3 regions of the Rhodoferax ferrireducens T118 genome follow, and region 1 is predicted to be linked to each of the others. Evidence: predicted binding sites of a transcription regulator. Region 1 holds the regulator's gene; each other region holds the start of a gene.

Region 1 (7,822 bases):
TCCAGTGGCTGGCCAGCTGGCTGAAGAATTCGCCACCTTCCTGCGTCTGCGGCAGCTCGCGGGCACCAAAACGACCCACTTCGGCCTCTTCGTCCTCAAACTGGCTGGCCGCGTGGCGCGCCCCTTTGGCCACACCGGCGACCTCGATGCGCTCGCCATACGGTGGGTTGAGCAGCATCACACCAGGAATATCAATCGGCGGCAGGCGCTGCAAGGCGTCGCCACCGCGAAACTCGATCACGTCGGCAACGCCGGCGCGCTGCGCGTTGCGCTGGGCAAAGTCGACCATGCGGTGCGCCACGTCACTGCCGAAAATAATAGGTTTTTGGCCTGGAGCCCTCGTCACTTCTGACTCTTTAGCTTCTTTTTTTATAGCATCCCAGACGGGGCGCTGGAACGGCAAATACTTCTCGAAGGCAAAACGGCGCAGCGAGCCGGCGGCAATATTGCAGGCGATCTGGGCCGCTTCAATCACAATCGTGCCGCTGCCGCAGCAGGGGTCGTACAGCGGCAGCAAATCCTCGTCGCCATCGGCCCAGCCACTGGCGGCCAGCATGGCGGCGGCCAGGGTTTCTTTCAAGGGCGCGTCGCCCTTGTCTTCGCGCCAGCCGCGCTTGAACAGGGGCTCGCCCGAGGTGTCGATGTAGAGCGAGCAGCTGTCGGTGGTCAGGTGCGTGTAGATGCGCACATCGGGCCACTGGGTGTTGACGTCCGGGCGCACGCCGCCCGCCGTGACGCGGAAACGGTCACACACCGCGTCCTTGATCTTGAGCGCGGCAAAGTTGAGGCTGGTCAGCGGGCTGTGCTGCGCCGTCACTTCCACCTTGATGCTTTCGCGCGGCGTGAACCAGCGCTCCCAGGCCACCTCACTGGCGGCGCGGTACAAATCCTGTTCGTTGCGGTACTCGGTGAACGACAGCAGCACCAGCACACGCTGCGCCAGCCGGCTGTAGAGGTTGAGCAGCATCGCGTGCGCGAAGGACGTGCGCACGGCCACGCCGCCGCGCTGCTTGGTCACGCAGCCCGGCGGCAAGCCGGTGATGCGCAGCACCTCGGGGGCCAGGTAGTCTTCCACGCCAGCGGCGCAGGGCAAGAAGAGTTGCAGTTGGTTCACAAGGCTTTCCTTAAGCTCGCGGGAGCGATGCGCAGCCCCTCGCGGTATTTGGCCACGGTGCGGCGGGCGCATTCGATGCCCTGCTCTTTGAGCATCTCGGACAACTGGTGGTCACTGAGCGGCTTGGCCGGGCTCTCGGCGCTGATAAATTGTTTGATCAAGGCCCGCACCGCCGTGCTCGACGCATTGCCACCCGACTCGGTGCCCAGGCCGGAGCCAAAGAAATACTTGAGCTCGAAGGTGCCAAACGGGGTCGCCATGTATTTGGCGGTGGTCACGCGGCTGATGGTGGACTCGTGCAGACCGAGCTCTTCGGCAATCTCACGCAGCACCAGCGGGCGCATGGCGAGTTCGCCATGCATGAAAAAACTCTTTTGCCGCTCGACGATGGCCGAGCTGACGCGCAGGATGGTGTCAAAGCGCTGCTGGATGTTCTTGATGAACCAGCGTGCCTCCTGCAGGCGCTGCTGCAGGGCGGCGTAGCTGGACGCATCGTTGCCGCCGCCCTTGTGCTGTTTGATGGCATTGGCGTAGATGTCGTGCACGCGCAGGCGCGGCATCACATCGGTGTTCAGGCGCACCTGAAATTTGGCCTGCGTACCCTGGCCCACTTGAATCACCAGGACATCGGGCACCACGATGTTGCGCTCCACATTCACGAAGCGCCGCCCCGGCTTGGGCTCCAGACGGGCGATCAGCGCAATGGCTTCGCGCACGGCAGCATCCGTCGCGTCGCACAGCAGCATCAGGCGCTTGACGTCACGCCGGGCCAGCAACTCCATGGGTTGGGCACAAATACGCAGCGCCACCTGCACGGTGGCGGCGCGGGCCGGCTCTAGCCGCTCCAGCTGCTGCAAGGCGCGCAGTTGCAGACTCAGGCATTCCGCCAGATCTCGCGCACCCACACCCGCCGGCTCCAGGCTCTGCAGCAGCCCCAAGGCGACCGTGAAATGGTGGACCAGCTGCTCCACCTGGGCCTCATCGCCGCCGGCGAGCCCCTCGGCGAGCGAGGTCAGCGTGTCTTCCAGATAACCATCGTCATTAAGCGACTCGATCAAGAACTGCAAGGCGGCGCGATCCTCGGCACTCAGGCGCAAGGCCAGCGCCTGCGCGTGCAGGTGGCTTTGCAGCGACACCTGGGTGCGCGCCAGCTCGGTCACATCGGCGTCGTCATCGCCGTTGAGGTTGTTGCTGCGGGCTTTGGCGTCACCGCCCCACTCGCTGTCATCGGGCGCCAAGGAGGCGCTGCCGTCGCCCTCCCAACTCTGCGCATCGTCCGCCGAGAGCGGCGAATCATTTGAATCATTCTCGGCTGTAGCCCTCGTCTCTGTTGGATAGTCAGCTACCGAACTTGTAGCACGTTCAGCGTCGAGGTCATCACCCCGGACCGGTGTGTCAGCCTGCGCCAGACCAAATTCCTCACGCGGCGACTCGTCTGCCGTCATCTCCAGAAACGGGTTGTCATCGAGCATCTGGTCCACCTCCGCGCTGAGCTCCAGCGTGGAGAGTTGCAGCAAGCGGATCGACTGCTGCAACTGTGGCGTCAGCGCCAGATGCTGCGAAACCCGAAGGGAAAGGCCTTGTTTCATGGGGTCAACATGTTTACATCTTGAAGTGCTCGCCGAGATAGACCCGGCGCACTTCAGCATCGTTGACGATCTCGGCCGGGGTGCCCTGGGCCAGCACGCTGCCATCGCTGATGATGTAGGCGTGGTCGCAAATACCCAGCGTTTCGCGCACGTTGTGGTCGGTGATCAGCACCCCGATGCCGCGGTTCTTCAGGAAGCTGATGATGCGCTGGATCTCGATCACGGCAATCGGGTCGATCCCGGCAAACGGCTCGTCGAGCAGAATGAAACGCGGCTGCGTGGCCAGTGCGCGCGCAATCTCGACCCGGCGGCGTTCACCACCGGACAGAGCCAGCGCCGGGGTTTCCCGCAGGTGCTCCACGCGCAGGTCCTGCAGCAAGGCGGTCAGTCGTTTTTCAATTTCGTCCTTGCTCAGCGGCTGGCCGGATTCGTCATGCTGCAGCTCCAAAACCGCCCGCACATTGTCTTCTGCGTTGAGCTTGCGAAAAATGGACGCCTCTTGCGGCAGGTAGCTCAAGCCCAGCCGGGCACGCTTGTGAATCGGCATGCGCTCAACCGACTGACCATCGATCTTGATGTCACCCGCGCTGGCATGCACCAGGCCGACAATCATGTAGAAGGATGTCGTTTTGCCGGCGCCGTTGGGCCCCAGCAAACCGACCACCTCGCCCTTGCAGACCACCAGCGACACGTCTTTGACCACCTGGCGACTGCCGTAGAACTTCTGCAGGTGGCTGACTTCGAGTCGACTCTCGCACTGGGCGCCATCGCTGCGCAACTGGGCTGGGCGGACAAGATTGTCTGGCATCACTTCTTATCCCCGCCCAGCGTCGTGGTGGCGCGCAGCGCATCGGCTGGCGCTGAAGCTGCATTGGCGGGCGCCGTTGCCGCCGCTGCCGCTGCGGCGGCATTGGGTTTCGGCGTCAGCATGGCACGCACGCGGCCGCCTGTCGCGCTCGGCGCTCCTTGGGCCACACCGCCATCAACGGTGAACACGTCGGTGCTGTTGTTGTAAACAATCACGCCGCCGCTCATCTCGTCGTTCAGCGTCGCGCCCAGGTAACGGCGCAATTGCGCCTGCTTGTTGAATTTCACGGTGTCGGCACGGCTGTCGTATTCGATGCTTTCGCCCTGGCCCTCAATAAACTCATCCAGCCCTTCCCGCTTTTGACGGAAAGACGCGAGTTTGCCGGGCTCGGCCGTGACCAGGCCATACTGGTTGCCTTCGGGGTCCTGGCGCACTTCAATGCGGGCGCCCCGGATCAGAATCGAGCCTTTGGTCAACACGACACGGCCGGTAAACACGCTGGTTTTCTTGGCGTCGTCATAACGCAAGGCATCGGCTTCCACATTCATGGGCTTGTTGCGGTCGGCTTGTTCAGCTCGAACCAGGCTTGCACCCGGCGCCAGGGCCGCCAGCAAAAGCACAGTGGAAAGTGATAGTTTCATAAAGGCATGAATCTTGCATTAAATTCTCGTCTTTTCATTGTAACGATCAGAAGCCGTTCTTGCCCCACGCCGCACACTGAGAGAGGGAAAACAAAGCACGCAGGATCACACATGCCTCGTGCACAGGCACCGGGCACCCTGATCGCCTGGATCAGGGCGCCAGCCCTTTGGGTCAAAACGATTGATTTATCGGCCGCTGCGAACTTGCGCGATCAGGAACTCAACCACCTGCAGCGAACGCTCCATGCTCTTGGCCAGCGAACCATCGGTGTAGAAACGCCCGCCCACACCCAGCGCAGGCACACCCTCGACCTTGTAGGCGTTTTGCAGCTGGGTGGCTCGGCTGGTCTTGGTCGAGACTGAAAACGAGTTGAAACTCTCCAGGAACTTGGCTTTATCCACACCCTGTTTGGCGACCCAATCGACAATCGCCTCGCCCGTGGCCAGGCTTTGCTTTTCACTGTGGATGGCGGCAAACACTTTGCGGTGCAGCTGATCGAGCAAGCCCATCGCCTCCAACGCATAGAACAGGCGCTGCTGCGGTGCAAAGTCAGGCCGGAAAGCGATCGGCACCCGGCGCACCACCACATCCTTGGGCACACGCTTGCTCCAGGCATCAAAGGTTGGCTCAAAAGCGTTGCAGTGCGGGCAGCTGTACCAGAAAAATTCGACGACTTCAATTTTCCCCGCCGGGGCTTCGACCGCCGCGCGTTTGTCCAACTGCAGATAGTCTGTGCCCAATTCAGGCTTCTTGCCCTGAACCTGGGCCGGGGCGGTGGTCTGAGCCCGTGCTGTTGGCAGCACCAAGGCACTGGCAGCCAGCGCTGCGCCACAGGTAAAGGAAAAATCACGACGCTTCATCTTTAATCACTCCAAAAAAAGTAGTGGGACCGGGCAGATCGGCAATAGTTCAACGCCTCGACCGCACAGTGCGCTAGCGCGCTACCCGCACCAGCGCGGTGTCATAACCGGCAGCATCGAGTTTTTCCTTGGCCTGATCGGCCTCTTCCTTTTTACCGAACGGTCCAACGCGGACCCGAAACACCGTCCGACCCGACTGCTCACGCTCGCTCACTTTGGCTTGTACACCACCAAGAGACAACCTGGCGCGCTGGCTTTCAGCGTCTTCAGCGGTACGGAAAGCCCCAATTTGAACAAAGTAGGAGAACGGTTCGGCCACCGCGGCGCCGGCGCGCGCCTGGGCCAGATCACCCAGGGGATCGGCAGACACGGCTGGTTTGATCTCCTTGCCTTTGGCAGTTGGCGCTGGCGCTGGCGCTGGCACTTGCACTGGCGCGGCACCGGCACCGGTGTCGGCGCCCGTCTGTGTTTCTGCCTTGGCGGGCTCTACCGGTTTGGCCGGGTTCTTGCCATACAAGGGTGCGTTGGGGTCCCAGTTCTTGTTTCTTTGGGACTCGGCCACATCCTGATCCGCCGAACGACTTTGGCCCTTGTTGATGAACGGAATGGGAACCTTGGTGACGTAAACCGCAACGGCCAGCGCTGCCCCGAGACCCACCACGACTCCAATGATGAACCCCAAAATGGTTCCACCGCGTTGTTGTTTCATGCGTTGCACTTTCTGCTTTCTAATCAGTTGGGGACAGAGCTGAAGGTCTGTCCCCAAGGCTATTGAATTACATTTTCTGCGGGGCACTCACGCCCAGCACAGCCAGTCCATTGTGCAACACCTGTGCGGTGGCCGCGACCAGCGCCAACCGGGCGCGCTTGATCAGATCGTCATCCACCAGAATACGTTCCGCATCGTAATAACTGTGGTAGCAGGCGGCGAGCTCGCGCAGATAGAACGTGACGTCATGCGGTGCAAAACCGGCCGCCGCCGCCGTCAGCATCTCGGGGTATTTGGCCAGCAACAGCAGCAGCGCCAGTGCTTGCGGGCTTTGCAGCGGCGAGAGATCGGCCTGGCCCAGACTCGCCACATCGCCACCCTCCTTCTCGCGCCAGGCGGCCAGCACCGAGCAAATCCGGGCGTGCGCGTACTGCACGTAGTACACCGGGTTGTCATTGTTTTTGGCCACCGCCAGATCGACATCAAAGGTGTATTCGGTGTCGGGCTTGCGGCTGAGCAGGAAGAAGCGCACCGCATCCTTGCTGGTCCACTCGATCAGGTCGCGTAGCGTCACGTAGCTGCCGGCGCGCTTGGAGATTTTGACCTCCTCGCCCCCGCGCACCACGCGCACCATGGTGTGCAACACGTAGTCGGGGTAGCCTTTGGGGATGCCCACGTTGGCGGCTTGCAGGCCGGCGCGCACGCGGGCAATGGTGCCGTGGTGGTCGGTGCCCTGAATGTTGACCACTTTCTCGAAGCCGCGCTCCCACTTGCTGATGTGATAGGCCACATCCGGCACAAAGTAGGTGTAGCTGCCATCACCCTTGCGCATGACGCGGTCCTTGTCGTCGCCATACTCGGTGGACTTGAGCCAGAGGGCGCCGTCATGCTCGTAGGTCTTGCCGGCGTCATGCAATCTTTTCACCACGTCATCGACCTTGCCGCTCAGGTACAGGCTCGACTCCAGGTAGTAGTTGTCAAAATGGACGGCGAACGCTTTCAGGTCCAGATCCTGCTCATGGCGCAGATAGGCCACCGCGAACAGCCGGATGTCGTCCAGCGCCTCCACGTCGCCGGAGGCGGTGAACGCACGGTCGTCAGAATGAACCGTCTTTTTGGCCAGATAGTCAGCGGCAATGTCGGCGATGTAATCGCCGTTGTAGGCAGCGGCGTTCTCGCCACTGGGCCACTCGGGGTCGCCCGGCTTGAAGCCGCGGGCGCGCAACTGGGTGCTGCTGGCCAAGGTGCCAATCTGCACCCCGGCGTCGTTGTAATAAAACTCACGGTACACCGCCCAGCCCTGGGTCTGGTACAGGTTGCAAATGGCATCGCCCAGGGCGGCCTGGCGGCCGTGGCCGACATGCAGGGGGCCGGTCGGATTGGCCGAGACAAACTCCACCAGCATGCGTTTACCCGTGCCGGGCTGGCTGCCAAACTGCTGGCCCTGCGACAACACCTCGCGCACGGTTTGCTGTTTCGCCTCGGGCTTGAGTTTGATGTTGATGAAACCGGGGCCGGCGATATCAATCGCCTCGACCCAGCGCTCAAACGGTGCGCGCACCAGCAATTCAGCGCGCAGGTTTTCCGCCAACTGGCGCGGGTTGAGCTTGAGCGGCTTGGCCAGCTGCATGGCAGCCGTCGTGGCCAAGTCGCCATGGGCGGCGACTTTGGGCGACTCAAAAACGGCTTTGGACCCCGCGCCGGGGGACAATTTTTCAAGCGCTTGGTGCAGCGCTTCGAGCAATTCAATTTTTACAGACAACATGCTTTCATTTTACGGGGACGGCGTTGGCGCTTGCGTCAACCGGACTGCAGTTCTGGTGACAACACGTCAGCGGGTTTGCCAATTCGCGCGTTGTGTGCTGGAATCCAGTCTGGATTCCCTTCCAAACCTATCCTTCAAGGAATGACAATGAACAAACTACTCAGCCTTCTCGCGATCAGCCTGTCACTGTCGGTGGGCGCCGCTTACGCCGCAGACGCACCTGCAGCTCCCGCCGCCAAGTCGGCCCAGCAAAGCAAAATGGCCACCTGCAACCAGGACGCCGGCGACAAAAAGGGCGATGAGCGCAAAGCCTTCATGAAAGAGTGCCTGAGTGC
Region 2 (7,822 bases), 2.2 Mb from region 1:
CGGCGGCATTGGCGAACATGACATTGAGCTGCGGGCACAGTTGGGCCAGCGCCTGGCCTGGCTGGGTGTCGTGATCGACCCACTGCTGAACCAACAGGCTGTCGGCAACGAGATCATGGCCATCCATGCGCCACAGAGCCGGGTACAGGTGTGGGTGGTGCCAACCGACGAAGGGCTGGTGGCGGCGCGCGAAGCCGCGCGCCTGATTTGATGATTTCGGTGTGCTCTAAGGCCGCCGTGGGTCCGCACTGAGGACATTTCAACGCCGGCTTTGCGATACTCTGTCCATGCAGTTACAAGACATTCTTTATTCCCAGGGCTTTGGTACCCGGCGCGTGTGCGCCGGCATGATTCAGCAGGGATTGGTCGGTGTTTATGAGTCAAATCAGGCTCTAGCCCCCGTCATATATACGCAAGCAGCTACTGAATTTATAGCGGAAGGTTTGCGCTTGCGGGTTCAGGGCGTGGACTGGCCTTACCATGAAAAGGCCTACGTCATGCTGCACAAACCCAGCGCCACCGAGTGCTCCCAGAAGCCCTCCACCTACCCCAGCGTTTACACCCTGCTGCCGTCTGCCCTGCGCCTGCGCCCGCAAAAGGGCGCGGTGCAAGGCGTGCAGGCAGTTGGCCGCCTGGATCAGGACACCACCGGGCTGCTGCTGCTCACCGACGACGGCCAGTTCATCCACCGCATGAATTCGCCCCGTCACCACGTGCCCAAGGTCTATGAGGTCACGGTCAAGCACCCGCTCGACGACACCCAGGTGGCCCGGCTGCTGGCCGGCGTGGTGCTCGACGACGACCCCAAACCAGTGCGCGCCGCTGCCGCCGAGGCGGTATCCAGCCACCACCTGCGCCTGACCCTGACCGAGGGCAAATACCACCAGGTCAAGCGCATGGTGGCCGCCGTCAGCAACCGGGTGGAGGCCTTGCACCGCTCGCAAATCGGAGGTTTGCGCCTGCCCGATGATCTGGCACCAGGCCAGTGGCGCTGGTTGAGCGCGGCCGATCTGGCCAGCATCGCGGGCTGATGCTGCGAGCGCGCGGTATGCTTGCGTCATGAACCTGTTTCTCGATGCCTTCTGGCGCGCAGTGGCCTATTGCCTGCATCCGCGTGTGATCGTGTTGTCGCTGTTGCCGCTGCTGCTGACGGTGGCGCTCGCTTGGGGCCTGGGCTACTACTTTTGGGACAACACGCTGGAGTGGGTGCGCGGGGCGCTGGAGGCGTCCACCCTCGTCAACACCGTCTGGGACTGGCTGCAAAGCGTGGGCGCGGGCAGCCTCAAGCTGGCGCTGGCGCCTCTGATCGTGATTTTTGCCGTGACACCCATCCTTGTGATGCTGTCCTTGCTCACCGTGGCGCTGTTGATGACACCGCTGCTGACCCGGCTGGTGGCTGCGCGGCGTTTTCCGCAACTCGAGCGCAAGCACGGTGGCTCCTTGGTGCGCAGTCTGCTGTGGTCTTTGGGCTCGACCGGGCTGGCCTTGATCGCCTTGCTGGTTTCCCTGCCGCTGTGGCTGATTCCGCCCTTGATTCTGGTGCTGCCGCCGCTGATCTGGGGTTGGCTGACTTATCGCGTGATGGCGTTTGATGCACTGGCCGAACACGCCAGTGTCGAGGAGCGACGCGAGATTTTTCGCCGTCATCGCGGCTGGCTGTTGGGTATCGGCGTTTTTTGCGGCTACCTGGGCGCCGCACCCAGCATGTTGTGGGCCTCAGGCGTCTTGTTTGCGGCGGCGTTTGTCATTTTGATGCCACTGGCGATCTGGCTTTACACGCTGATCTTTGCGTTGTCGTCACTCTGGTTTGCGCATTACAGTCTGGCCGCCCTGCAAGCCTTGCGCGCCGAGGCGGACCCGGTCGCAGCCGGGCCCACGCCTGGCGCCACAATAATTGACGTGCAGGCGCTAACATTGCCGGATGAACCAACTGCCAATGCCAACACCTCCCTCTAACGCAGCACCCCGTTTCGGCCTGATCATCATTGGGGATGAAATTTTGTCAGGCAAGCGCGCTGACAAGCACCTGCCCAAAGTCATCGAACTGCTCAAAGCGCGCGGCCTGTCGCTTGACTACGCCGAGTACGTGGGCGACTCGCCCGAGCGCATCACGGCCACACTGAAGCGTGCCTTTGCATCGGGCGATGTGGTGTTTTCAACCGGCGGCATTGGCGCCACCCCCGACGACCACACCCGCCAGTGCGCCGCAAATGCCCTCGGACTTGAACTGGCGCTGCACCCCCAGGCCGCCGAACTGATCCGCCAGCGCATGCAAGACCTCGCCAAAGAACAGGGCAGCGTCTATGAGGCCGATCACCCTGACAACCAGCACCGGCTCAACATGGCCGTGTTTCCGGTCGGTGCGGAGATCATTCCCAACCCGTACAACCGCATTGCGGGCTTCAGCTGGGGCTCGGTGCACTTTGTGCCCGGTTTTCCGGTCATGGCCTGGCCGATGATCGAATGGGTGCTCGACACGCATTACCCGCAGTTGCATCAAACTGCCGCCTGGATCGAGCAGTCGGTCATTGTGTTTGGCGCCATGGAAGCCACACTGACGCCGCTGATGCAAGACATTGAGCGGCGGCACATCGGCATCAAGGTGTTCAGCCTGCCCAGCGTGGATCATCCCGAGTACGGACGGCACATTGAACTGGGGGTCAAGGGTGAACCAGCACGGGTCGCCCCGGCCTATGCTGATCTGCTGGCGGGTCTGCACCGTCTTAACGCCAATCTTGGCCCTGAATTGGTGCAGAAATAATCCTGACAAATCAGCAACTACAAGTGAGCGCACTTAATTGGTGCTAAAACTCATTGATGCGATGTAATGTTTCTGCAACGGAGGTCGGCAACGACTGAAAGTCAGGGCAAAATGTTGTATTGGACACTTAGGTCGCAGCGCCGCAACTGGCACAAAAACTGCATGACACCTAACCATACCCTTTTCAACAACGATTCAACCAGGAGTATTTGATGGCCAAGACCGTCGCAGACGTCATGAAGATGGTGAAAGACAGCGAAGTCAAGTTTGTTGACTTCCGTTTCACCGATACCCGGGGCAAGGAACAGCACGTGACCGTGCCGGTTTCTCATTTTGATGAAGACAAGTTCAGTTCGGGCCACGCCTTTGACGGCTCGTCGATCGCCGGCTGGAAAGGCATTGAAGCCTCCGACATGCAGCTCATGCCCGACCCCAACACCGCCAACATTGATCCGTTCTTTGAAGAAACGACGTTGTTCATGAGCTGCGACGTGGTTGAGCCCAATGACGGCAAAGCCTATGACCGCGACCCCCGCTCCGTCGGCAAGCGTGCTGAAGCCTACCTCAAGGCCTCCGGCATGGGAGACACCGCCTTTTTCGGCCCTGAGCCAGAATTTTTCATCTTTGATGACGTGCGCTGGAACACCGACATGTCGGGCACTTTCTTCAAGATCGACGAGTACGAAGCGCCCTGGAATTCCGGCAAGAAGATCGAAGGCGGCAATCGCGGTCACCGCAATACCGTCAAGGGCGGCTACTTTCCAGTGCCCCCGGTGGACAGCACGCAAGACATGCGCGCCGAGATGTCCCTGATCCTCGAATCGCTGGGCATTCCGGTTGAAGTGTTCCACCACGAAGTGGCAGGCGCCGGTCAGAATGAACTGGGCACCAAGTTCAGCACGCTGGTGCAACGCGCCGACTGGACGCAAGTCCTGAAATACGTGGTGCAAAACGTGGCCAATGCCTATGGCAAAACCGCCACCTTCATGCCCAAACCGATCGTCGGCGACAACGGCTCGGGCATGCACGTGCACCAGTCGATCTGGAAAGACGGCAAAAACCTGTTTGCCGGCGACGGCTATGCTGGTTTGAGCGACTTTGCGCTGTACTACGTGGGCGGTATCATCAAGCACGCCCGCGCCTTGAACGCCATCACCAACCCCGGCACCAACAGCTACAAGCGTCTGGTGCCCGGTTTTGAGGCCCCGGTGAAATTGGCTTATTCGGCCAAGAACCGCTCGGCCTCGATCCGCATTCCGTACGTGGCCAACCCCAAGGGCCGCCGCATCGAGGCTCGGTTCCCCGATCCGCTGATGAATCCGTACCTTGGTTTTGCGGCCCTGATGATGGCCGGTCTGGACGGCGTGGAAAACAAAATCCATCCGGGCGAAGCCGCCACCAAAGACCTGTACCACCTGCCACCAGAAGAAAACGCGAAGATTCCGACCGTCTGCCACAGCCTGGACCAGGCGCTGGACTGCCTGGACGCTGACCGCAGCTTCCTGACCAAGGGCGGCGTCTTCACCGACAGTCTGCTCGATGCCTACATTGAACTCAAGATGGGCGAGGTCACGCGCTTGCGCATGGCCACCCACCCGATCGAGTTCGACATGTACTATTCGCTGTAAACCACGACAGAACCTTGCGGGACAGGGCGCAGCGAGCCAGCTCTGTCCTCAACTGACAAGGAATGTGGTAAAAAAGGACGGCATTTGCCGTCCTTTTTCATTTGCGTGGATTGAACTTTCTTCACATCATGTGTAACTGACGCATACTGACAACTTCATCCATGCATTTTTTCCAGCGTGGAAAATTTATGAACCATGCTTTATTGATTTCCCTGGCGGCTTGCTTGTTGGTGGGCAACAGCTTTGCCCAGGAGCGAATTTACCGCTGTGGCAACGAATACACCAACACCGTGCCCAGTGCCCAGACAAAAGGCTGCAAGCTCATGGAAGGCGGCAACGTGACCGTGGTGCAGGGCACCCGTCCCCATGCCGCCCAGCAGAAGCCGGCAGCGGCAGCGCCGCAAGCTGCGTCTGCGCCCGGGCAGCGGGTCGACGCCGCAGATCAGAAGTCGCGTGACTCGGATGCGCGCCAGATTCTCGAACTGGAGCTGAAGAAAGCCCAGGCGCGCCAGGAAGAGTTGCTGCGGGAATACAACAACGGCGAGCCGGAAAAGCAGGGCAGCGAGGCGCGCAATTACCAGAAATACCTGGACCGGGTGGCGGAACTCAAGGCCAGTCTGGCCCGCAACGAGAGCGACATGGCCGGCATTCGGCGTGAACTCGGGCGACTCGGCGTTCCGGCGGCGGCACCTGGGGCTAAGTAAGTCGCTTGGACAAGCCCGATCACACCCCGACTGCCCCTGACGTCGCGTCCAGCGCCGCGGCGACGCTGCGCTTCCAGTCGTTTGACCTGCTGGCCACGCTGGTGGCAGTGGTGCACAGCAATGGCACCGTCCTCTTTGCCAATGCCGCGCTGGAGGATGCGCGCGGCATGTCACGGCGCGCGATTGTGGGCTCATGCCTGTCCGACAGCTTTACGGAACCCGCCCGCCTCCAACAGGCCCTGCAAAGCGCGGATGACAATGAATTTGCCGCCTTGCGCTATGACACCTGGCTCAAACGCTTGAACCACGAGCCACTGCCGGTGCACGTGATCGTGACCCGGACTGAAACAGAAGATGAAATTGTGGTCGAGTTGCTGCCACTGGAGCAACAAGCGCGTCAGGACCGGGAGGAACGCCTGGCTGAGCAGGCGCAGGCCAACAAAGAGTTGATTCGCAATCTGGCGCACGAGATCAAGAACCCGCTGGGCGGTATTCGCGGCGCGGCGCAGTTGCTGGAGCTCGAAATGGACTCGGCAGAACTCACCGAATACACGCAGGTCATCATCCATGAGGCGGATCGTCTGCAAACACTGGTGGACCGGCTGCTGGCACCGCACCGGCGCCCGCATCTGGTGGGGGATGTCAACATCCACGAGGTCTGTGAACATGTGCGGCTGCTCCTGTCGGCCGAATTCCCCAAGGGCCTGCAGGTGGTGCGCGACTTTGACACCTCGATTCCCGAGTTTCGCGGTGACCGCGAGCAGCTTATTCAGACCGTACTCAACATTGCGCACAACGCCTGCCAGGCGCTGGCAGCGCAGATAGCGCAAGGCAGCGCCTGCCTGACTTTTCGCACGCGAATTGCGCGCCAGATCACTTTTGGTAAACAACGCTACCGGTTGGCACTGGAATTGCATGTGATTGACAACGGGCCTGGTGTACCAGACTCGATCAAAGACCGCATTTTCTATCCGCTGGTGTCAGGGCGTGAAGGCGGTTCGGGGCTGGGACTGACATTGGCGCAAACCTTTGTCCAGCAACACCACGGCTTGATCGAGTGCGACAGTGTGCCGGGCTGCACGGATTTCAAGATATTGATTCCACTCCCTTAACCGTTCTCGCCATTGACCTGAGGTAAGCCCACATATGAAGCCGATTTGGATCGTAGATGATGACCAGTCCATCCGCTTCGTGCTGGAGAAGGCGCTGCTGCGAGAAGATTTGCCCACGCGCAGTTTCACCAGTTCGCGCGAGGTGCTGGCCGCGCTCAATGACTGCAACGACGACAACGCGCCACGCGTGTTGGTGAGTGACATTCGCATGCCGGGCGGCTCGGGTTTGGATCTACTGGAAAAAGTGAAGGAAAAATACCCTGCGCTGCCGGTGATCATCATGACCGCGTATTCCGATCTGGACAGCGCGGTATCGGCCTTTCAGGGCGGCGCGTTTGAATACCTGCCCAAGCCATTTGACCTGTCCAAGGCGGTGGAGCTGATTCGCCGCGCGGTAGAAGAAAGCCAGCGCGAAGAAGTGGCGCAAGAACTCACCTCCGACGCCCCCGAGATGCTGGGACAGGCGCCGGCCATGCAGGATGTGTTTCGCGCCATCGGCCGTTTGAGCCAGAGCAACGTCACGGTCATGATCACCGGTGAGTCTGGCTCGGGCAAAGAGCTGGTGGCGCGTGCGCTGCACAAGCACTCGCCACGCGCCAAGGGGCCGTTTGTGGCGATCAACACCGCGGCCATCCCCAAAGATTTGCTGGAATCCGAACTGTTCGGGCACGAGCGCGGCGCCTTCACCGGCGCGCAAGCCATGCGCCGGGGCCGCTTTGAGCAGGCCGATGGCGGCACGCTGTTTCTGGATGAAATCGGCGACATGCCGTTTGACCTGCAAACCCGTTTGTTGCGCGTCTTGAGCGACGGCCATTTTTACCGCGTGGGGGGCCACAGCGCCGTCAAGACCAATGTGCGCGTGATTGCCGCCACGCACCAAAACCTGGAGCAACGCGTCAAGGAGGGCGCCTTCCGGGAGGATCTGTTTCACCGGCTCAACGTCATCCGCCTGCGCCTGCCGCCCTTGCGTGAGCGCAAGGAGGACATTGCCGTACTGACGCGCCACTTTTTGCAGCAAAGTGCCGCCCAGCTGGGTGTCGAGCCCAAGAGGATTTCAGAAGCGGCCCTGGTGTGGCTCGGCAACTTTGCCTTTCCGGGTAACGTGCGGCAGCTGGAAAACATCTGCCACTGGTTGACCGTGATGGCGCCAGCACAGGTGATCGAACCCAAGGACTTGCCGCCGGAAGTGGGGGTGATGGCAACTGGCCCCGGTGAGACGCCGGCCGCCATGCCCTCGCCCGCAACCCTGATGATGTCTGCCCCGCAACCGCACCCACCCGAGTCATCGGTGGTAGCCGCCACCGCAGGCCCAGAGTCAATGCCCTCTTACGGATCGGCTGCCACGGCGCCACCGCAGCCTGGCAGCGCCGGTGAAGTGGTCGGGGCGGCCTGGGAGTTGGGGCTTGAAGCCGAGGCCCTTGCCTTGCTGGCAAGTGGTCGCAATGATGTGTGGGACGCCCTGACGCACCGTTTTGAGGCGCGATTGATTCTGGCCGCACTGGCCGTCACCCGGGGCCGACGCATTGAGGCAGCCCAAAAGCTGGGCATCGGGCGCAACACCATCACGCGCAAGATTCAGGAGTTGGGTTTGGAGTAAATCAGGCTCTAGCCCCCGAC
Region 3 (7,822 bases), 330 kb from region 1:
TGCCGCTTGCGTGCAGCAAAAATTCCGGTGGTGAAGATCACCAGATCCAAAGTCTCTGCTGGCAGACTACTGGCCACCCGTCGTGCCTCATGCATCAAGCTGAGGTCGGCTTGGACGAATTCGATGTTTGGCACTCCGGCATCGCGAAAAGTTTGACCGACCACTGTGACGTGTGCGCCATGTGTGGCCATCTCGCGTGCCAGCGCTCTGCCAATGCCACCGGTGCCCCCAATGATGGCGACCTTTTTGCCAGCCACTTCACTCGGGTTGAATCGTGATGCTGACAGTTGCAGCGATGGATCTTTTTTCATAAGAGTTGTTCCTTGTTTCGACGGGTTGAATTTTGAATTAACTTACCAGTAAGATAAAGATGGTTTCATGGGAATCATTGATCTATTTACGGGGCAATAGGATGGAGTTATTGAACGACATGGCGCTTTTTGTAGAGGTCGTCAACGCCAAGGGTTTTCGTGGCGCCGCTGATGCCACCGGGGTTCCCAATTCCACGGTGTCCAGACGCATTGCGTTGCTGGAGAAGGCCATCGGACTTCGACTATTGCACCGAACCACGCGACGCGTGGAGTTGACCGAGGCTGGGCGCATTTACTACGAACGCTGTCGACGCATCGTCGATGAAGCCCGGATCGCGCATGAGCAGTTGGGCGAGATGTTGGCCCAACCCAGCGGTGTGTTGAGGGCCTCTTTGCCCGTCGATTTTGCATCCATCTACCTGGCCCCCATCATCACGGAATTTGCGCAGCACTATCCCGGCATCCGTTTTGAGTTCGACCTAACGCCCCGCCGGGTAGACCTGATCACGGAGCCCTTTGACGTGGCAATTCGGGTGGGAGATTTGCCCGACTCCACGCTCATTGCACGGCAACTCGCCAGCATCAAAGCAGAGGTGTTCGCGTCACCTGGGTATCTCGCCAAGGCAGGCGAACCTCAAATCCCTTCGGATTTGTCAAAGCATGAATGCCTGGGTTTCCCCAAAGTCGAGCATTGGGTGCTTCAAAGCGGCGTCCATACGGAACAGGTTCCGGTCAGCGGGCGCTATGTGCTCAACAACGTGGGCATGTTTCGACGCTTGGCCACGTTGGATCAGGGGCTGATTCTGTTACCCCGTGCGGTAGTTGCCGAAGATATTCAATTGGGTCGCCTGCGGCATGTATTGCCAGGGTGGCATGGAAAGCCACAGCCTGTCTACGCGTTAACAGAGACGCGACTGTTACCGGCGAAAACTCAGCGGTTTATTGAATTTGTGCGGGACCGCATAGCAACAATGAGTGCAGTTTGACGGACCGGTGAAGGTTATTGCCGAGAATTCGCTGGGAGACCGTTGATGGCCAATCCGGAAATAGGTTTCGACGAAGTCCGGGCCACTTTGCCGACTTTCCAAGGCATAGCCGAACGGCAGGTTTAGAGGAGGCAAATCGAAAATTGCTGCACCCGCTTAGTGTCTTTTGCGGTCGCAACCTACCGCTGACGGGTTGGATGGAGAAAAAATCATCCATCGAACATTTAGCGGTAGCTTCCCGAGCCCACGAAGTCCAGCGTTGATCACTGTCGAGTGGGCTGATATTCAGGCACCGGCCAAAGAGGTTTTGACTGACCTCGGCTTTCTTGCGGAGCCGCACCACATCTGCAAAGGTGTATCCGGGCACGGGTTGCAAAACCTTGACCCGAAAAAAAAGCCCACCCGAGCCACAGACTCGGGTGGGCTTGCAGCGTGATCCGGTTTAGTTGCTGTAAGCGGTTTCGCCGTGTGACGTGATGTCGAGACCTTCGCGCTCGTCTTCTTCACTGACACGCAGACCGATGGTCAGGTCGACAATCTTGTAGGCAACGAAGGACACGACGCCCGACCAGACAATGGTGGTCAACACCGCTTTGGCCTGAATCCAGACTTGCGATGCAATCGAGTAGTCGGCGCTGGTCACCATGGTGGCAGTCACCCAGTCGGCCACATAGCCGGGGCCGCCCAGTGCGGGCGAGTTGAAGACGCCGGTCAGCAGCGCACCGACGATGCCGCCGACGCCGTGCACGCCAAACACGTCGAGCGAGTCATCGGCACCGATCAGCTTCTTGAGCCCATTGACACCCCACAGGCAGGCAAAGCCGGCCACCGTGCCAATCACCAGGGCACCGCCGACACCCACATTGCCCGCAGCTGGCGTGATGGCAACCAGGCCCGCCACCGCACCGGAGGCCGCACCCAGGATCGAAGCCTTGCCGCGCATCAGCGCTTCACCGACAGACCAGGCCAACACCGCCGCCGCCGTGGCGCCAAAGGTGTTGATGAAGGCCAGCGCGGCAAAGCCGTTGGCTTCGAGCGCCGAGCCGGCATTGAAGCCGAACCAGCCGACCCACAGCAAGGAAGCTCCCACCATGGTCAGCGTCAGGCTGTGCGGGGCCATGGATTCCCGGCCGTAGCCGATGCGCTTGCCCACCATGTAGGCGCCGACCAGACCGGCCACCGCCGCATTGATGTGCACCACGGTGCCGCCGGCAAAGTCGAGCGCGCCCGATTGCCACAGGTAGCCGGCTTTGGCGTTCATGGCATCGACCACGTCTTTGGCGCCGTAGGCGTCTGGCCCCATCCAGAACCACACCATGTGGGCGATCGGGGCGTAGCTGAAGGTAAACCACAGCGCCATGAACATCAGCACGGCCGAGAACTTCATGCGCTCGGCGAAAGCGCCGACGATCAGGGTGCACGTGATGCCGGCAAAGGTGGCCTGGAAGGCGGCAAACACAATTTCGGGAATCACCACGCCCTTGCTGAAGGTGGCGCCGTTGGCGAACGTGCCCGCCACGTTGTCCCAGATGCCTTTCATGAACAGCCGGTCGAAGCCGCCAATGAAGGCGTTGCCCTCGGTGAACGCCAGGCTGTAGCCGTAAATGAACCACAGCACGACGATCAGCGAGAAGGTGACCATCACCTGCATCAACACCGACAGCATGTTTTTGGAGCGCACCAGGCCACCGTAAAACAGCGCCAGGCCAGGCACCGTCATCAGGATCACCAGCAGGGTCGACACCATCATCCAGGCGGTGTCGCCCTTGTTCGGCACCGGTGCCGGCGCGGCGGCTGCGGCGGCCGGGGTGGCTGCGGCAGCGGGTGCGACTGACGCAGCCGGCGCCGCCGCTTCAGCGGGTTTGGCCTCTGCCGGGGCAGCGCTGGCGGACGCCGCTGCGGGCTCCGCCGTGGCGGCCGGGGCTTGCGCCAAGGCGGCCGAGCCACCAGCGAGCAGACTCAAACCCAGGGCAAAGGAAAGCAATAATTTTTTCATGGTAAGTTTTCTCATCAAGGTGGGGGCGAGGCGCTTACAGCGCCTCCTTGCCGGTCTCGCCGGTGCGGATGCGCACGACTTGTTCAACGTCATAAACAAAAATCTTGCCGTCGCCAATCTTGCCGGTGCGGGCGGCGCCCTCAATGGTTTCAATCACCCGCTCGACCAGTTCATCGGCGACGGCGGCTTCGATCTTGACCTTGGGTAGAAAGTCGACCACGTACTCGGCGCCGCGGTAGAGTTCGGTGTGACCTTTTTGACGACCGAAGCCTTTGACTTCGGTCACGGTGATGCCCTGCACGCCGATGGCCGAGAGTGCTTCGCGCACTTCGTCAAGCTTGAAGGGTTTGATGATGGCGGTGACGAGTTTCATGATTTCTCCTTGGCATGGAATAAGTGAAGGGTGCTCCGTGAATTCAGTTTCATCAGCTTCTCCGATAAAGTGGGTACACAAGAGTCTTAAGCATGGTTCATGCCACTATTTTTGCGACAGCGGGTGGTGATTAGCGATGGCGGTCGCCTTGGGTTTGCGCTAATATTCATGTATAAATAAACAGTACGCACATACTTGGTGCATAAACCAGGGCGCAGCACCAATTCGCGCCAGCCCTTTTTTGAAGAGGAATCCTGATGAGCCTGTCTTTGGTGCAAAGCCGTGCGCTGCTGGGCCTGGACGCGTCGGCGGTCACGGTGGAGGTTCACCTGGCCAATGGCCTGCCCAGCTTCACGCTGGTCGGCTTGGCCGACGTTGAGGTGAAGGAGGCGCGCGAGCGGGTGCGCTCTGCGATTCAAAATTCCGGGCTGGAGTTTCCCCACAACAAGCGCATCACGGTCAATCTGGCGCCCGCCGACCTGCCCAAGGATTCGGGCCGCTTTGACTTGCCGATTGCGTTGGGCATTCTGGCCGCCAGTGGCCAGATCGATGCGGCCCGTCTGGCGGGCTATGAATTCGCCGGCGAGTTGTCGCTGTCGGGCGAGCTGCGCCCGGTGCGCGGCGCGCTGGCCATGAGCCTGGCTTTGCACGCCAGCCGGGTGGTGACGCAACTGGTGTTGCCGCCCGGCAGCGCCGAAGAAGCCGCGCTGGTGCCCGACGCCCAGGTCTATAGCGCCCGCCATCTGCTTGATGTGGTGCAGCATTTTTTGCCGCAGGACGACAACGCGCCGCCAGCGGAGCCCGCGGCGGGCTGGTCGCGGGTCACGGCCGCGCCCCAGCCCGAGCTGGTACGGTATCTGGATCTGGCCGATGTCAAAGGTCAACTGGGCGCCAAACGCGCCCTGGAGATTGCCGCTGCTGGCGGCCACAGTCTGTTGCTGATGGGGCCGCCCGGCTCGGGCAAGTCGATGCTGGCGCAACGCTTTGCCGGCCTGCTGCCCACCATGACGACCCTTGAGGCGCTGCAAAGCGCTGCCGTGGCCAGCCTGGGCGGGCGCTTTTCGCTGGACAAGTGGGCGCAGCGGCCCACTTGCAGCCCGCACCACACCGCCAGCGCCGTGGCACTGGTGGGCGGCGGTTCACCCCCGCGGCCCGGCGAAATTTCACTGGCGCACCATGGCGTGCTGTTCCTGGACGAATTGCCAGAATTCCCCCGTGCCGCGCTGGAGGCGCTGCGCGAACCGCTGGAGTCGGGGGTGATCACGATTTCGCGCGCGGCAAGGCGCGCCGAATTTCCGGCCCGCTTTCAGCTGATTGGCGCCATGAACCCCTGCCCTTGCGGCTATCTGGGATCAAAGCAAAAGGTCTGCCGCTGCACACCCGACCAGGTGGCGCGTTACCAGAGCAAGCTGAGCGGCCCGCTGGTGGATCGTATTGACCTGCATGTGGAAGTGCCGGCCTTGCCGGCGGCGGACTTGCTGCAGGCAGCAGCCGGTGAAGCCACCGCCGTCATCCGCGCGCGTTGCACGGCCGCGCGCGAGCGCGCCATGGCACGCCAGGGCAAGGCGAACCAGGCGCTGCAGGGACAGGAAATAGACCACTATTTGTTGCTTGACGATGCCGCCGCCAAGTTTCTCAACCTGGCGGCCGCGCGCCTGGGCTGGTCGGCCCGCAGCACACACCGGGCCCTTAAAGTGGCCCGCACCATCGCCGACCTGGCCGGGGCAAGCAGCACCCAGGTGACACACGTGGCCGAGGCGATGCAATACCGGCGTGCGCTGCGCGCCTAGGCCATCGCCTTGCGATTCATCAGGACCGCAAAAAGGCTGCTGACATCCACCGTCTGAATCAGCAATTGGCCGCCATTGGCCTTGATGAAATGTTTCACCAGCGCGCCGTCGGCCTGCCCGGTAAAGGGCGAGTGCATGATTTGGGACTGATTGAACGCCGGTACGTCGTGCAGCGCATCGACCAGCAGACCAATCGTTTGCCCGCCGTAGCGCACGATGATGACCTGGCTGCTTTTGTCGATGACGGAGGGTTGGCCGTGCAGCAGATAGCCCAGGTCAAAAACCCAGACCGAGCCATGGTTCACCGCTTCATGCTGCAGCCCCAGCAGGCCGATGCAGGCTTTGCGCTCGCCCCTGGACACGGTCGATATTTTTGCCGCGGGCAGCGCCTCCAGAACATGCTCGGCGGGCAAGGCGAACAGGGCGCCATCGACAAAGAACGTGGCGAATTCAAACCCCCCGATGGCGGTCAAATCCGATTGCAACACCGTGTGGCCCTGGTGGCCAACGCCCGGGCGCTCACGCACTTCACCGAAGGAATCAAACACAAGGGCCAACACATCTTCACGGTAGCCATCGGACACCTTGAATTCGCGGTAGCCGCTGGAGACGGTGCAACCCATGATCGCGTAATGACCGTCGTGGATCACGATGCGCGACGCGCTGCTGCCGTTGGGCAGCGCCAGCAAAGTCTGATCCATTTCCAATCTCGTTCCGACCGGGCGTGTCGGGTCCGTGCTGGCGATGACGCAGCCCCGTCGATCCACAAACAGGGCGTTCATCCCCGCCTTGTGGCCCAGGCCACTGCGCAGCATGGCATCGAGTTCAGGCTTTGAGTCGAACACGATGCCGATACCGCCGACCACGCTCGCATCGTCATTGGGGTCGCGGATGGCCGCGTGGTACACATAGGTGGGTCGGCCACCGTACAGTGGGCTGGGTGCAAACGGCGTCACGCAGTAATCCTGTTCACTGCGCAGCGCACGCACCTGCGCCAGCGTGTCGGCTTCGATGAAGGTCCCCAGCACCGTCCCGCCATCCTGGTCGGGCTGGGTGCTGGCGACAATGCAGCCGCTGGCGTCATAGACGAAGATGCAGGTGTAGACCGTGTACAGGCGGTTGATGTATTCCAGAATGCCGGTGATGCGCTCGACCATCTCGCCATCGCGCTGCGGCGCCGCCGGCGCCGCCAGCGCCGCCTGCAGCTCCGGCGTCAAGGCCCACCAGCGACAGTCGTCCGAGCGCTCGTACAGGTTGCGGTCCAGCAGATCGACCAGCAAGTGCGACACGAATTCCGAATCGCGCAGGCTGGACGCCAGCACCGTTTCATACAGATCGGCGATCGATTTTGAAAACAGCTCGTTGCTGCGCGCGCCGGTTTCACTGATCTGGTCCAGGATCGTCTTGAGTTTCATCTGTTCGCCGCGCTGGCCGGTTGTCATCACCTGCCCGTTCCACACCACGCGCTGGATGTTTTCAGCGGCGGCCATGATCTCGTAGAGCGGGGGCGAGAAGGATTGGGCGTGCGACAGCAAGCCGGCCGCAACACCGGGATCAAGCGTGGTCAGGGTGCTTCTGGCGCCGCCGGTGAAAGCCACGTCAACCGGAATCATGACCTGGCCTTGCCAGCCCGGCGGCCCGGGGTAGCCTTGGTAACCCCCGGCAGGGTAGGTTCGCACCAGGTATTCACGACCGGCAAACATCATCAGTGCCGGGTTTGAGGCGGTGTTGACCGGCACCACGGCACCGGGTGGAATCCACAAGGCATCCGCACTTTCAATCACGCGATTGCTACCGTCGAGCAGCATCATGTTGGAGCGCCCGGCCGGATCGCGATGCGACTGAAAGATGCCCGCCATTTCCTGCTCGAAGTTGAAACACAGACACAACACGCCGACGACCACGCCGGTGTCGGGATGCAGCATGCGGCGCGAATAAATCAGCGCCTGCTTTTTGGCCGGACGCAAATCCGTGGCGCGAAATGTTTCAACATACGTGTTGCTGGCCAGTGTCTGGGCCAGCAGCGGATCAACGCTGCCTTCCAGCGGCGTGGACTCGTCAATCTGCACCAGCACATTGCCGGCGGTATCGAGCAACATGATTTCGTCGTACACCGTGTATTTGTTGCGGTAGGCCCGCAGCCGCTGGCGAATGGCGCTCTGCTGGTCGGTCAGGCCGGCGACAAAGGCGCACAACTCGTTGTCGGTGGCCAGAAAACCCACATCGGCGGTGCGCTCGTACAGATTGCGCACCACGATATCGATCACATACTGGGCCTTGGTGCCGATCTCATCGAGCACCGTGGCAATTTTTTCGTTCACCAGACTGGCGACCAGCTCCTGCTCCAGGCGGTTGAAGCCTTCGCG

Evidence for each region. The regulator sigma-54, encoded in region 1, starts transcription at its own class of promoters, with help from an activator protein. The targets are predictions, from matches to a motif close to TGGCANGNAANCTGCTTT.
Region 2: a site for sigma-54 is predicted at 2,909-2,926, ahead of glnA (type I glutamate--ammonia ligase). Genes of this name have one in related genera too.
Region 3: a site for sigma-54 is predicted at 3,754-3,771, ahead of glnK (P-II family nitrogen regulator). Genes of this name have one in related genera too.

Annotation. Positions count from the first base shown of each region.
Region 1 is NC_007908.1:809,348-817,169, reverse strand. Features, by position in the region: gene RFER_RS03885 (THUMP domain-containing class I SAM-dependent RNA methyltransferase) at 1-1,114, opposite strand, end outside; gene RFER_RS03880 (RNA polymerase factor sigma-54) at 1,111-2,703, opposite strand; gene lptB (LPS export ABC transporter ATP-binding protein) at 2,717-3,511, opposite strand; gene lptA (lipopolysaccharide transport periplasmic protein LptA) at 3,511-4,152, opposite strand; gene RFER_RS03865 (thiol:disulfide interchange protein DsbA/DsbL) at 4,339-5,013, opposite strand; gene RFER_RS03860 (SPOR domain-containing protein) at 5,087-5,722, opposite strand; gene argS (arginine--tRNA ligase) at 5,790-7,487, opposite strand; gene RFER_RS03850 (PsiF family protein) at 7,635-7,822, shown strand, end outside.
Region 2 is NC_007908.1:3,282,651-3,290,472, forward strand. Features, by position in the region: gene RFER_RS15045 (acetate/propionate family kinase) at 1-211, shown strand, start outside; gene RFER_RS15050 (16S rRNA pseudouridine(516) synthase) at 288-1,031, shown strand; gene RFER_RS15055 (EI24 domain-containing protein) at 1,060-1,956, shown strand; gene RFER_RS15060 (competence/damage-inducible protein A) at 1,937-2,761, shown strand; gene glnA (type I glutamate--ammonia ligase) at 2,974-4,389, shown strand; gene RFER_RS15070 (hypothetical protein) at 4,578-5,093, shown strand; gene glnL (nitrogen regulation protein NR(II)) at 5,099-6,205, shown strand; gene ntrC (nitrogen regulation protein NR(I)) at 6,240-7,802, shown strand.
Region 3 is NC_007908.1:483,209-491,030, reverse strand. Features, by position in the region: gene RFER_RS02365 (SDR family NAD(P)-dependent oxidoreductase) at 1-311, opposite strand, end outside; gene RFER_RS02360 (LysR family transcriptional regulator) at 413-1,297, shown strand; gene RFER_RS02355 (ammonium transporter) at 1,740-3,293, opposite strand; gene glnK (P-II family nitrogen regulator) at 3,328-3,666, opposite strand; gene RFER_RS02345 (YifB family Mg chelatase-like AAA ATPase) at 3,924-5,456, shown strand; gene RFER_RS02340 (chemotaxis protein CheW) at 5,453-7,822, opposite strand, start outside.